Regions from separate parts of the Massilia sp. DD77 genome, predicted to be linked through region 1. Evidence: predicted binding sites of a transcription regulator. Region 1 holds the regulator's gene; each other region holds the start of a gene.
The links. Region 1 encodes sigma-54, which starts transcription at its own class of promoters, with help from an activator protein. Its sites were predicted from a motif close to TGGCANGNAANCTGCTTT; they were not measured.
Positions count from the first base shown of each region.

Region 2: V7778_RS17635 (PEP-CTERM sorting domain-containing protein) is a predicted target of sigma-54. The motif match lies at 1,879-1,896, and genes of this name have one in related genera.
Region 3: V7778_RS08875 (VPLPA-CTERM sorting domain-containing protein) is a predicted target of sigma-54. The motif match lies at 2,035-2,052, and genes of this name have one in related genera.

Region 1 covers NZ_JBAMDH010000023.1:94,892-98,539, reverse strand. Annotated here, with positions in the region: gene hpf (ribosome hibernation-promoting factor, HPF/YfiA family) at 34-393, opposite strand; gene V7778_RS15590 (RNA polymerase factor sigma-54) at 451-1,932, opposite strand; gene lptB (LPS export ABC transporter ATP-binding protein) at 1,938-2,693, opposite strand; gene lptA (lipopolysaccharide transport periplasmic protein LptA) at 2,693-3,265, opposite strand; gene lptC (LPS export ABC transporter periplasmic protein LptC) at 3,305-3,648, opposite strand, start outside.
Region 2 covers NZ_JBAMDH010000029.1:8,733-12,380, forward strand. Annotated here, with positions in the region: gene V7778_RS17630 (putative bifunctional diguanylate cyclase/phosphodiesterase) at 1-1,759, shown strand, start outside; gene V7778_RS17635 (PEP-CTERM sorting domain-containing protein) at 1,928-2,599, shown strand; gene V7778_RS17640 (bestrophin family protein) at 2,603-3,607, shown strand; gene V7778_RS17645 (DUF4124 domain-containing protein) at 3,614-3,648, opposite strand, start outside.
Region 3 covers NZ_JBAMDH010000012.1:60,377-64,024, reverse strand. Annotated here, with positions in the region: gene V7778_RS08890 (FAD-dependent oxidoreductase) at 1-329, shown strand, start outside; gene V7778_RS08885 (LysR family transcriptional regulator) at 372-1,268, opposite strand; gene V7778_RS08880 (hypothetical protein) at 1,365-2,006, shown strand; gene V7778_RS08875 (VPLPA-CTERM sorting domain-containing protein) at 2,136-2,807, shown strand; gene V7778_RS08870 (HIT family protein) at 3,284-3,648, opposite strand, start outside.

The DNA.
Region 1 (3,648 bases):
GCCCTTAGCTGGTGTGCCCTGCTGCCTGTCAGGTCAGGCTGCAGCGGCTTCTTCGCTTCCTTGATCCGGCAAGCGTTTGATCGCTTGGTGGTTATGGTCTTTCAACATCTGCTTGTGTTTCAGAACCTGTCGATCCAGCTTGTCCATCAGCGTGTCGATTGCGGCATACAGGTCTTGGGCGACACTGGCCACGTGCAGGGTCTTGCCGGACACCTGGACATTGATTTCAGCTTTTTGCCTTTTTTCTTTTTCAGTGAGGTTGTCGACGGCAAGGAAGACGTGGGTGTCGATCACTTGATCGAAATGCCGGATGATGCGCTCGAGCTTATTCTGAACATATTCACGGATAGCGGGAGTCACTTCGAGATGGTGGCCACTGATTGTGAGGTTCATACACACTCCTTTGAAAAGGCGCGCCGCCCAGGCACAAGGCGGGAGTGGGCAACGCTGTTACAAAGCTTTGCGGAGGCTGACGGGAGGGATCTTGAGCGCTTCACGGTATTTGGCGACCGTCCTGCGCGCAATGACCATGCCTTGTTCCCCGAGCATCTCCGCGATCTTGCTGTCGGATAAAGGATTCTTAGGGTCTTCTGCTCCTGTCAATTGCGCGATGAGAGCGCGGATCGCCGTCGAGGAGGCTTCTCCCCCCGCTTCGGTGGCGACATGGCTTCCGAAGAAGTATTTCAACTCGAACATGCCGTGCGGGGTCAGCATGTACTTCTGCGTTGTAACACGAGAAATTGTGCTTTCGTGTAGGCCTAGTGTATCAGCTATCTCACGTAAAACAAGGGGCCGCATGGCAACCGCGCCGTGGGAGAAAAAGTTCTTCTGTCGCTCGACAATGGCCTCGGCCACGCGCAGGATGGTATCGAAACGCTGGCGCATGTTCTTGATCAGCCACTTGGCTTCTTGCAACTGCGAATTCATCTGCCCTTCGCACTTGCCCTGCTTCATGAGCGAGGCGTAGAGGCTGTTCACGCGCAGGCGCGGCATCACATCCGGGTTCAGCATCACGGCCCAGCCGTTCTTGGCGCGGCGCACGATCACATCCGGTACCACGTAGTCTGACACGTTCGACGCGAAGGCCGCGCCCGGGTGAGGATTGCACTGGCGCACTACGGCCTGCACTTCGCGCAGGTCTTCGTCGTCGCAGTCCAGCGCCTTCTTGAGCTTGCTGTACTCGCGCTGGGCGAACCAGCTCAGGTAGCCTTCGACGATCTTCAGCGCCAGGCGCCGCGTCACCATCGGCACGCCCGGCATGCGGCGGATCTGCAGCGCCAGGCATTCTCCCGCGCTGCGCGCACCCACGCCCACCGGATCCAGGCTCTGCACCAATGCCAGGGCGCAGCGCAGCTCGTCCATGTCGATCTCGAGCTCTTCCGGCAGGCGGGCATGGATCTCGTCCAGCGGTTCTTCCAGGTAGCCGTTGTCGTCGAGCGCGTCGATCACCAGCTCGGCCAGCGCGCGGTCGCGCGCGGAGCAGCCGGTGACGCGGATCTGTTCCATCAGGTGCTCGCGCAGGTTGATGGCGCTCGCCTCCAGCTGCGGGCGGCCATCCTCGTCCTCGCCCCCGCCGGAGCCGCCGCCCGAGCCCCAGTCGGCGTCCGACGCGTCGCGTTCGGCGTCGCCGCCCTCGAAACCCTCGCCGGCTTCGCTGGATGCCGCGGGCGCGGCTTCGCCTTCCTGCGCCGGGGCGGCCGGCGCCGGCGCCTCGCCGTTGGGAGGCGCGTTGTTGATCGCGCCGTCGGCCAGCAGCCGCACCGAGCGGTCGAGCGGATCGTCCAGCCGTTCGAGCAAGGGGTTATCGGACAGGATCTGCTCGATCTCCTGGTGCAGTTCGAGCGTGGACAACTGCAACAGGCGGATCGACTGCTGCAGCTGGGGCGTCAGTGCAAGATGCTGCGATGTGCGGAGTTGCAGGGATTGTTTCATGTCTTCTACATGCGGAAGTGTTCGCCCAGGTAGACGCGGCGCACGGACTCATTCGCGATGATGTCGTCCGGCCGGCCCGAGGCCAGCACGGCCCCCTGGTTGATGATGTAGGCGCGATCGCAGATGCCGAGCGTCTCGCGGACATTGTGGTCGGTAATCAGGACACCGATCTTGCGCTCTTTCAGGAAGCGCACGATGCGCTGGATCTCGATCACGGCGATCGGGTCGACGCCCGCGAAGGGCTCGTCCAGCAGCACGAAGCGCGGGTTGGTGGCCAGCGCGCGCGCGATTTCCACGCGGCGGCGCTCGCCGCCCGAGAGCGACATGGCCGGGTTCTCGCGCAGCTTCTCGATCTGCAGGTCGGCCAGCAGGGTGTCGAGGCGTTCGCCGATCTGTTCCTTGCTCAGCGGCCGGCCGTCGACCTGCTGCAGCTCGAGCACCGCGCGGATGTTCTCCTCCACGGTCAGCTTGCGGAACACCGAGGCTTCCTGCGGCAGGTAGGACAGGCCCAGCACCGCGCGCCGGTGGATCGGCAGGCTCGAGATGTCGGTGCCGTTGATGTCGATCGAGCCGGCGTCTGAAGGCACCAGGCCGACGATCATGTAGAAGGACGTGGTCTTGCCGGCGCCGTTCGGGCCCAGCAGGCCGACCACCTCGCCGCACTCGACCTGCAGCGAGACGTCGCGCACCACCAGGCGCTTGCCGTAGCTCTTCTGCAGGCCCTTGACGATCAGGGTGCTGCCGCTGTCGCGTGCCTCCATCATTGCTTGCCCGCCGCGGGTGCCGCCGCCGGCGCCGGCGCGGCGCGCTTGGGCGCCAGGATCAGGGTGCCGCGTCCGCCGCCGACCTTGCTCTGGCCGCTGGCGTCGTTGCGCACGCTGGCGACTTCCTTGCGGTTGTCGTAGGAGATGAAGGGCGCATTGATCTCGTTGGTCACGCGCTTGCTCTCGAGTTCCTTGACCACGGCGTCCGAGAAAAGCTTGACCATCTCGATGCGTTCGTCGTATTCGATGCGCTGGGCCTGGCCTTCGACCCACAGGTCGGGGCCGCCGTCGCGCTTCTGGCGGAAGGTGGCGACCTTGCCCGGGTTCGCGGTCAGGGTCACGCTCATGTAGCCTTCCGGCGTTTCCTTGACCAGGGCGCGGTCCGACTTGAGCACCAGGGTGCCGCGGGTGACGACCACGTTGCCGGTCAGGATACGGGTCTGGGTGACCTCGTCGACGTCGAGCGAGTCGAAATTGATGACGGCCTGCTTGAGCGAATCGGCGCGCTCGGCGAAAGCCGGGAGCGACAGCAGGGAAAGGCAAAGGGCAGCGAGGTGTTTCTTCATCATGTTCTGGTCCTGGGTTGACGCGGCGCTGTCATGAACGGCCTATTGGCGCGCGCGTGGCGGATAGACGATCTGGCCGCGGCTGGCGATGTGCATCTTCTGGGTCGCGTTGTTGGCCACCATGCCGGTGCCGCGTACGCTGGAAGCGCCCAGCTGCATCTCGATCGGCTGATCGGTCTTGAGGATTTCTTCGTCCGGCAAGGCGGTGAGCGCCTGGGTGCGCACGCGCAGCGCTTCCGACCTGGCGGTGCGCGCACGCTGCAGGTCGACGTTGCCGAGCATGTCGACGCGGTGTTCCTGGTGATAAATGCGGGCGCGGTCGGCGGTGACCGTCATCGGCGGACGGCCCGGCTCGACACCGCGCAGCACCGGCTGCACCACGGTCG
Region 2 (3,648 bases), on a different contig from region 1:
CGTGGCGGAGCAGATGCGCAGCGAAACGGAAAAGCGCCAGGAAGCCCAGGAAGAGCTCGAACACGCCTACAAGGCCATGCCGGTCGGCTTGTTCACCCTGGACATGTACGGTCACTTCCTGAGCGTCAACCCGGCGCTGCAGAAGATGCTGGGCATCAGCGCCTTTGTCCCTGGCCGCACCGCCTGGCGCCAGTTCTTCACCGAGATGAGCTGGACCGAGCTGCACGAGCAGGTGCATGCCAAGGCCGAGGCCGAGATGGAGCTGACCAGCCGCGACGGCAGCCAGCGCTTCCTGGTCAGCGCCACCCTGGCGCGCTCGCGCATCGAAGGCGTGCTGCAGGACACCACCGAAAAGCACAAGGCCACCGAGCAGCTGCGCTTCATGGCCAACAACGATCCGCTGACCAAGGTCTACAACCGGCGCGGGATCGAAAAGGAATTTGCGACCGCGGCCGCCAGCCTGGCGACGGGCCGCCCGATGGCCCTGGCTTACGTCGACCTCGACCGCTTCAAGCTGATCAACGACCTGTTCGGCCACGCGGCCGGCGACGAAGTGCTGCGCCAGGTGTGCGAACGCATTGGCACCATGCTGGCCGGCGGCCAGCAGATCGGCCGCGTGGGCGGCGACGAATTCGTGATCGTGATGCCGGAGACGGCGGTTCCGCTCGCCACCATCATCTGCCGCGGCATCGTCGACCGCCTCGGCAACACGCCTTACCGCGTGGGCGACAAGGCCTTCCACGTGCGCGGCTCGGTCGGCCTGATCGAAGTGGTGCCCGGCATGGTCATGAAGGACGCGGTCTCGACCGCCGACCGCGCCTGCCGCGAAGCCAAGACCGGTGCCGGCGACGGCCTGGTGGTGTACGAGCGCGGCGCCGACGCCTTCCGCCAGCGCGCCGCCGAGCTCGACCTGGTGGCCCGCCTGTCCGGCCCGAACGCGACCGACAACCTGCTGCTCGAAATGCAGCCGATCATGTCGCTCAAGAATCCGCACGAATCGCTGAACTTCGAAGTGCTGCTGCGCATGCGCGAGCCGGACGGCCGCGTGGTGCCGGCCGGCCCGGTGATCGCCGCCGCCGAGAAAAGCGGCCGCGCCAGCATGATCGACCGCTGGGTGCTGTCGACCACCCTGGCCTGGATCGCCGAGCACGCCGAGCAGCTGTGCAACACCCGCTTCGTCTGCATGAACCTGTCCGGCGCCTCGCTCAACGACGAGCGCTTCGTCCAGGACACCTTCGACATCCTGGGCCGCTACGTGCACGTGGCCAGCCGCCTGTGCCTGGAAATCACGGAAAGCGTGGCCCTGCACGACCTGGACAACACGCGCCGCTTCATCGACCAGGTGCGCAACTTCGGCGTCAAGGTGGCGCTGGACGACTTCGGCGCCGGCTACACCTCGTTCTCCTACCTCAAGGAACTGCCGGCCGACGTGCTCAAGATCGACGGCAACTTCATCGTCAACATCAACGCCCATCCGGCCAACGTGGCCATCGTCGAGGCGATCGTCAGCTTGGCCGTGAACCTGGGCATGAAGACCATCGCCGAATGGGCCGAGGACGCGGCCACGGTCCAGACCCTGCACGAGATCGGCGTCGACTACGTCCAGGGCTGGGTGGTGGCGCGCTCGCAGCCGCCCGAGCGCATCCTGGAAGCCAAGTCCTCGGCCAGCTTCATCAAGGACGAGGACCTGCTGGAACTGCTGCGCGAACTGGCCGTGCCCCAGGTGCCGCACCTGGCGAGCGTGACGCGCCTGCACTGATCCCGGTGCTTTTCGCTCGCGCCGGCGCCTTGGCGGCCGATGTCGGGTCTTTTTGCACGCGGATCATCTCTGGAAATACGAACGACCGAATGTCGTTATTGTTCAGCTACTTGGCTTCCTGGCTTGGAAATTGCTTTTTAGATAAGCATCCCACACCGGGGAGGGACCATGAAGCTGAAGTGCATTGCTGCTGCCGCGCTGCTGTTACTGCCCATGCTTGGACAGGCCGGCGTTATCTACGAATGGCGCGCACTCAACAACGACATTCCACACGGTATTTCACTGCAGCTTGAGTTCACGCATGGGACAGTGCGCAGCGGCGCATTCAACATGGAATTCGATGACATAACTCCAGGCACGCGAATTCCCGGATCCGAGCTGCTGGCGCTCCATTATTCCTTTCCTGGAGTCTTCCCGCCCGCGATCGAGTTCTGCCCCAGAGATGGCGTAGTAGGGAAGTTTACTGGCTACCTCAGCATGAACCTAGTCTTCGAGCATGGCGGATTCCTTACTGGATATATTTACGCCAACGACTCCGAGCACCATATCGAGATGCGCTCGCAAGGCCGCGTGTTCACCGTGCTCGACGCAAACAGCGATGCGGGCATGCCGCAAGCCGGCTGCGGCACCGGCTTCCCAGGCGAGGTCAAGTGCACTGGCGCGATGGGTCATTTCCGCCGGGTGCCGGAGCCCGCGTCGCTCGGCCTGTTGGGCATCGGCCTGCTCGGCGCCTACGCGTCGCGCCGGCAGAAGGCAAAGAGCCAGGGAGCGCGCGTAGCAGGTCCGGGCTTCGTTGATCGATATGCACCAATCGCACCGGAAGGCCTGTGGCATAGTTAGCCGATGCACATCGGCAAATCCTACGGATTCCTCGAGTTCCTGATCTGGACCCGGCGCCGGGCCACTCTGCTGCTCGTCAATGCCGGTCTGGCGGCGGGACTCTACCTGCTGGCGGGCTGGCACTGGCTGGCGCTGCCCTGGCCCGTCGTCGCCATTCTCGGCACCGCGGCGTCCTTCATTGTCGGCTTCAAGAATGCCCAGACCTACGCGCGCAGCGTCGAGGCCCAGCAGGTCTGGACCACGATCACCAGTCTCAGCCGTTACTGGGGGCTGATCAGCCGCGACTTTCCGGTCCATGCCGGCGCCGCCAGGGACCTGGTGCTGCGCCACCTGGCGTGGCTGACGGTGGTGCGTTACCAGTTGCGCGCTCCGCGCAGCTGGGAAGCGGCGGGACGCGCGCCGGACGTGGAATACCGCAGCAAGGCCTTCCGGGTGGCGGAGCATACCGTTCCGCTGGCACAGGCCTTGTCACCCTATGTGCCGGCCGCGGAAATGGACGCCTTGCTCGCATCGGGCAATCCGGCGGGGATGCTGATTGCCCAGCAGAGCCAGGCGATCCGCCAGCTCTACACCGGCCAGGAGCTGGTGCCCCTGCACCATGCCGAGATGCAGAAGACCTTGAAGGAATTCCTGGACCAGCACGCGCGGGCCGAGCGCATCAAGAATTTTCCTTATCCGCGCCAGTACGCGATCATCAATACGGTGTTCGTCTGGACCTTCGCCTTGCTGCTGCCCTTGGGCGTGGTCAGGGAATTCGCCCAGATCGGGACGGCCGCGGGCTGGCGGGAACTGATGGGCTGGCTGGCGGTGCCGTTCAGCACCCTCGTCGCGTGGATGTATGTCGCGCTCGACCAGGTGGGCGAAAGCACGGAGAACCCCTTCGAAGGCAGCGCCAACGACGTGCCGATCACCTACATCTGCCAGGGCATCGAGCGCGAATCGAGGACGCTGCTGGGCGAGCAAGGCCTGCCGGAACCGGCCGGTCCGGACAATCACATCGTCCTGTAGGGCGGCTTACTGGAGACCGGCCAGGGTGTGCTTGGCGCCGC
Region 3 (3,648 bases), on a different contig from region 1:
ACGAGCGCGGCAGCGTGCAGGGGGTGCGTTTCGAGCAGACCCGCCTGCGCGACGGCCGCCTGGTCGACACCGGCGGCTTTACCGAGATCGCGGCCCACGCCGTGTTCAAGGCCGTGGGCCGGGCCGGCGGCGAGCACTTCCAGCGCGACGAAGCCGCCAGCAGGCTCTCGCACGAGGGCGACCGCGTGCGCGTCGACCCCTGCCTGCGCACCGCGCTGCCCGGCATCTATGCCGGCGGCGATTGCGTGGCGCCGGGGCAGGGCATCGCCATGGCCCTGCGCCACGGCGCCCTGGCCGCGCAGACGATCCACGCCGACCTGCAATCCTGATGCCTTGACAGGGCGTGGCGACCGCCGCCATCGTCTACAGCCTCATGATACGGCCCCACCGAGGCTGGTCGCGACGCTGCGCAGCCATTGCGGCGCGCGCGCCGGGTTCCACACCAGGCGCAGCCGCTCGACCGAGGAAAAGCCCAGGTTCGCCACCTTGATGCCGACCAGGCCGTATTCCTGGGCGGCGAAGGCGGGCAGGTAGGCCAGCGCCCTGCCGGCGCGCACCAGGCCGAGCAGCACCTGGAGGTCGTCGGCCCAGTAGCGGATCGTGCGCGGCAGCAGGTCGTCGCGCCAGCCGTCGGAGCGGCTGCCGCGCGCCTGGCCGCAGAACAGGGAGCGCGCCGGCGAAGCGAAGGGATGGGCCAGCACTTCCTTGAGGTCCACCGGCTTGCGCCGCTTGCCGGCCAGCGGATGGCTGCTGGCCGCGATCACGCCCAGCGCCAGCTCGCCAAGCGCCGTCGCTTCCCACTGGGGCGACCAGTGCGGGCTGTCCAGGGCCTCGTCCGTCACCAGCGCCGCCTGCAGCTCGCCGCGCGCCAGCGCCGCCAGGGCGTCGCCTTCGAACAGGGGCTGCAAGTGCAGGCGGGCGCCGGGGTAGGGCTGCAAGGCTTCGGCGATGCCGCCGCCATGGCGCCACAGCAGCACGGCGGGACCGCCGATGCGGCAATCCATGGCCGCGCGTTCGCCCTGCAGGTCGATGCGCGCCTGTTCCGCCAGGTCGAGCAGGACCCGGGCGCGCGCCAGCAGCATGGTCCCGCTTTCGTTCAAGACCAGCTGGCGCGTGCTGCGGTCGAACAGCGCTAGGCCGAGGTCTTCCTCCAGGCGCTTGAGGGCCTTGGACACGGCGGAAGGCGTCAAGTGCAGCTCCGCGGCGGCCGCATGCAGCGAGTCGTGGCGCGCGACGACGGTGAAGACGCGCAGGTCGGGCAGGTTCATGTTTCCAGTTGGGACACAAGAGATGAAAATTGGTTGCTTCTAAGGAAATGATTTCCGGCGTACTATGCCCGACTTTCGATCCAGGAACAAGCCACCATGAATCCATTCCGACGCGCGCTGCTGCTGCTTGGCTGCGCCATCTCCACCGGGGCGCTGGCCCACGACCCAAGCTACGGCTCGCACGGCATGGCCCTGTTCGGCGACAAGGACGGCCTGTACGCCTCGCACCTGCCGCTGTTCCGGGCGCCCCACGACGTCCAGGCCGTGCTGCAGGTGCGCCTGGCCGACGCCACGCTCGACCGCGCGCTGCGTGCGCGCATGCAGGATACGACGGCCTTGTGGACCATCGATCCCGAGCATTTCGAGCTGTCGCGCCTGGCGCCCGGCAGCGCCGCGCCGCTGCGCGGCTTTGGCGCCGACATCTACAACGGCCATTTCGAACGCGGCGGCCAGCGCATGTATGCGGGCGCCCGCTTGATCGTCGAGAAGGTGGTGCTGTACCGGCGCCTTGACCCGGCCATGCGGGAAGCCGCCGAGGCCCATTACCTGCCGGTCGGGAAGTACCTGGTCAAGCGCCTGGACAGCAGGCCCGACTACGACCATATCGTGAAGCTGGCCGCGCCGGCGGCGGCGCCCGTCACGATCCGCAAGCAAGGTTTGGGGAATCCGGAGGCTGCGCTCGGCCGGGTGGCGCCGGTACTCGGCAGCGTCTATGTCGAGACCGGCGACTTGCGTTGACGCGCCGGTCCAACACGCCTGACCCGGATTGCATGAAAAGGGCGTTAACTTAAGGAAAAGTAAGTTTTCTTTTTGACACGGGATCAGCGCGGCCATACATTACGTTTTTTTCAATGAGTATGTACAGCAATGAAACTTCTTCCTGCCTTGGCCCTGGTCCTCGCTTCCGCTTCGGCGCAAGCGACGGTGATCACCTATAACTTCTCCGGCGTCTTCGAGGCCCCGGTGCGCGCGTCCTTCGGCGGCGCAACGTCGCCGGAACCCGTGTTCCTGGATCTCGTCAAGGCGGGCGAGCAGTTCTCCGGCTCCTTCAGCTTCGACACCGACGCGGTCGCCACGTCCTACCCCGGCGCGCCCTTCCGCTGGGCGACCTATGCCGCGCAGGAATTCAAGCTGCAAGGCTCGGCGGCATTGAGTGCGGCCGTGCCGTCCTGGGGTGTGGGCAGCATCCAGGTCACCGACGACAATGATCCATGGGAGAGCGGCAATCCTGTCGACGAGCTGATCGCCAGCGCCGGGGCCGCGCCGGACGGCCAGCACAACCTGTCCTTCGTGCTGCGCATGGACCCGGGCAGCAGCAGCGCCTTCCACGACTACCGCGTGCCACCCGGCTTCAACGACTTCACCAGCGCCACGCTGGCGTTCTACCTCTACCACTCCGAGGCATGGGTGTATGACCATGTCAGTGCCCAGGTAACGGTCACCCTGGACGGCGCCCCGGCCAAGGTGCCGGAACCGGCCACCGGCCTGCTGCTGCTGGCGGGCCTCGGCGGCCTCGCCATGCTGCGCCGGCGGCGCTAAGGCTTACTGTCGCTGTCGCCTCACACGTACCGCCTGGTCGGCTTGTGAGGCGCATCCGGCGATGCCTGAACGGTTTCCGCTGCGCGTTTCCCGGTCCCGTACTAGCCTGCAGTCCTCACCGACAAACAGGAGGGGATCGAATGAACGACAGGACCATCAGCGCGCTCAGCGCCTGCATCACCTACGGCGTGTTCACTAGCGCCAGTCTCGCCCTGGTCGGGCTGGGGCTGGTGTCGCATCCCTTGCTGGCCATACCGCTGTTGAAGTGGCCGATCCTCCTGCAGCTGCTTGTCGCCGACGCCGCGGGCCTGACGCCGCTCGTGGACTCGTTGGCGGCGACGACCCATTGGACCATCTACTACGCGATCCTCGCTGTCCCGATGGCCTGCTTGCTCTATCCGCTCGGCTGGTGGATCGAAGTGCTCGACGAGCAGACCAGGGACGTGATCCTTGCACCCAGGCCGGCGCTCAAGGCTTCAAGCCGGCAGGGCGGCCGCAATCCGCGCCGCCAGCGCGCGCAGCTGGTCTGGGTCCGCCTGCTCCGCCGCGTGCGGCCTGAGCGGCGCCGCCTCCGTGCGCGGAACGATGTGGAAGTGCAGGTGCGGTACGGTCTGGCCGGCAGCGCGGCCGTTGAACTGGGCGATCATGACGCCCGGCGGCTGCAGCGCGGTCTTGACCGCCGTCGCCACCTTCCTGGCGGTGCGGATACACGCCTCGGCGCTTTCTTCGGATAGGTCGAAGATCTCGGCCGCGCCTTCCTTCGGCAGCACCAGCACATGGCCTTCGGCCTGCGGCATGATGTCCATCATCGCCAAGGTCATGTCGTCTTCGTAGACCTTCA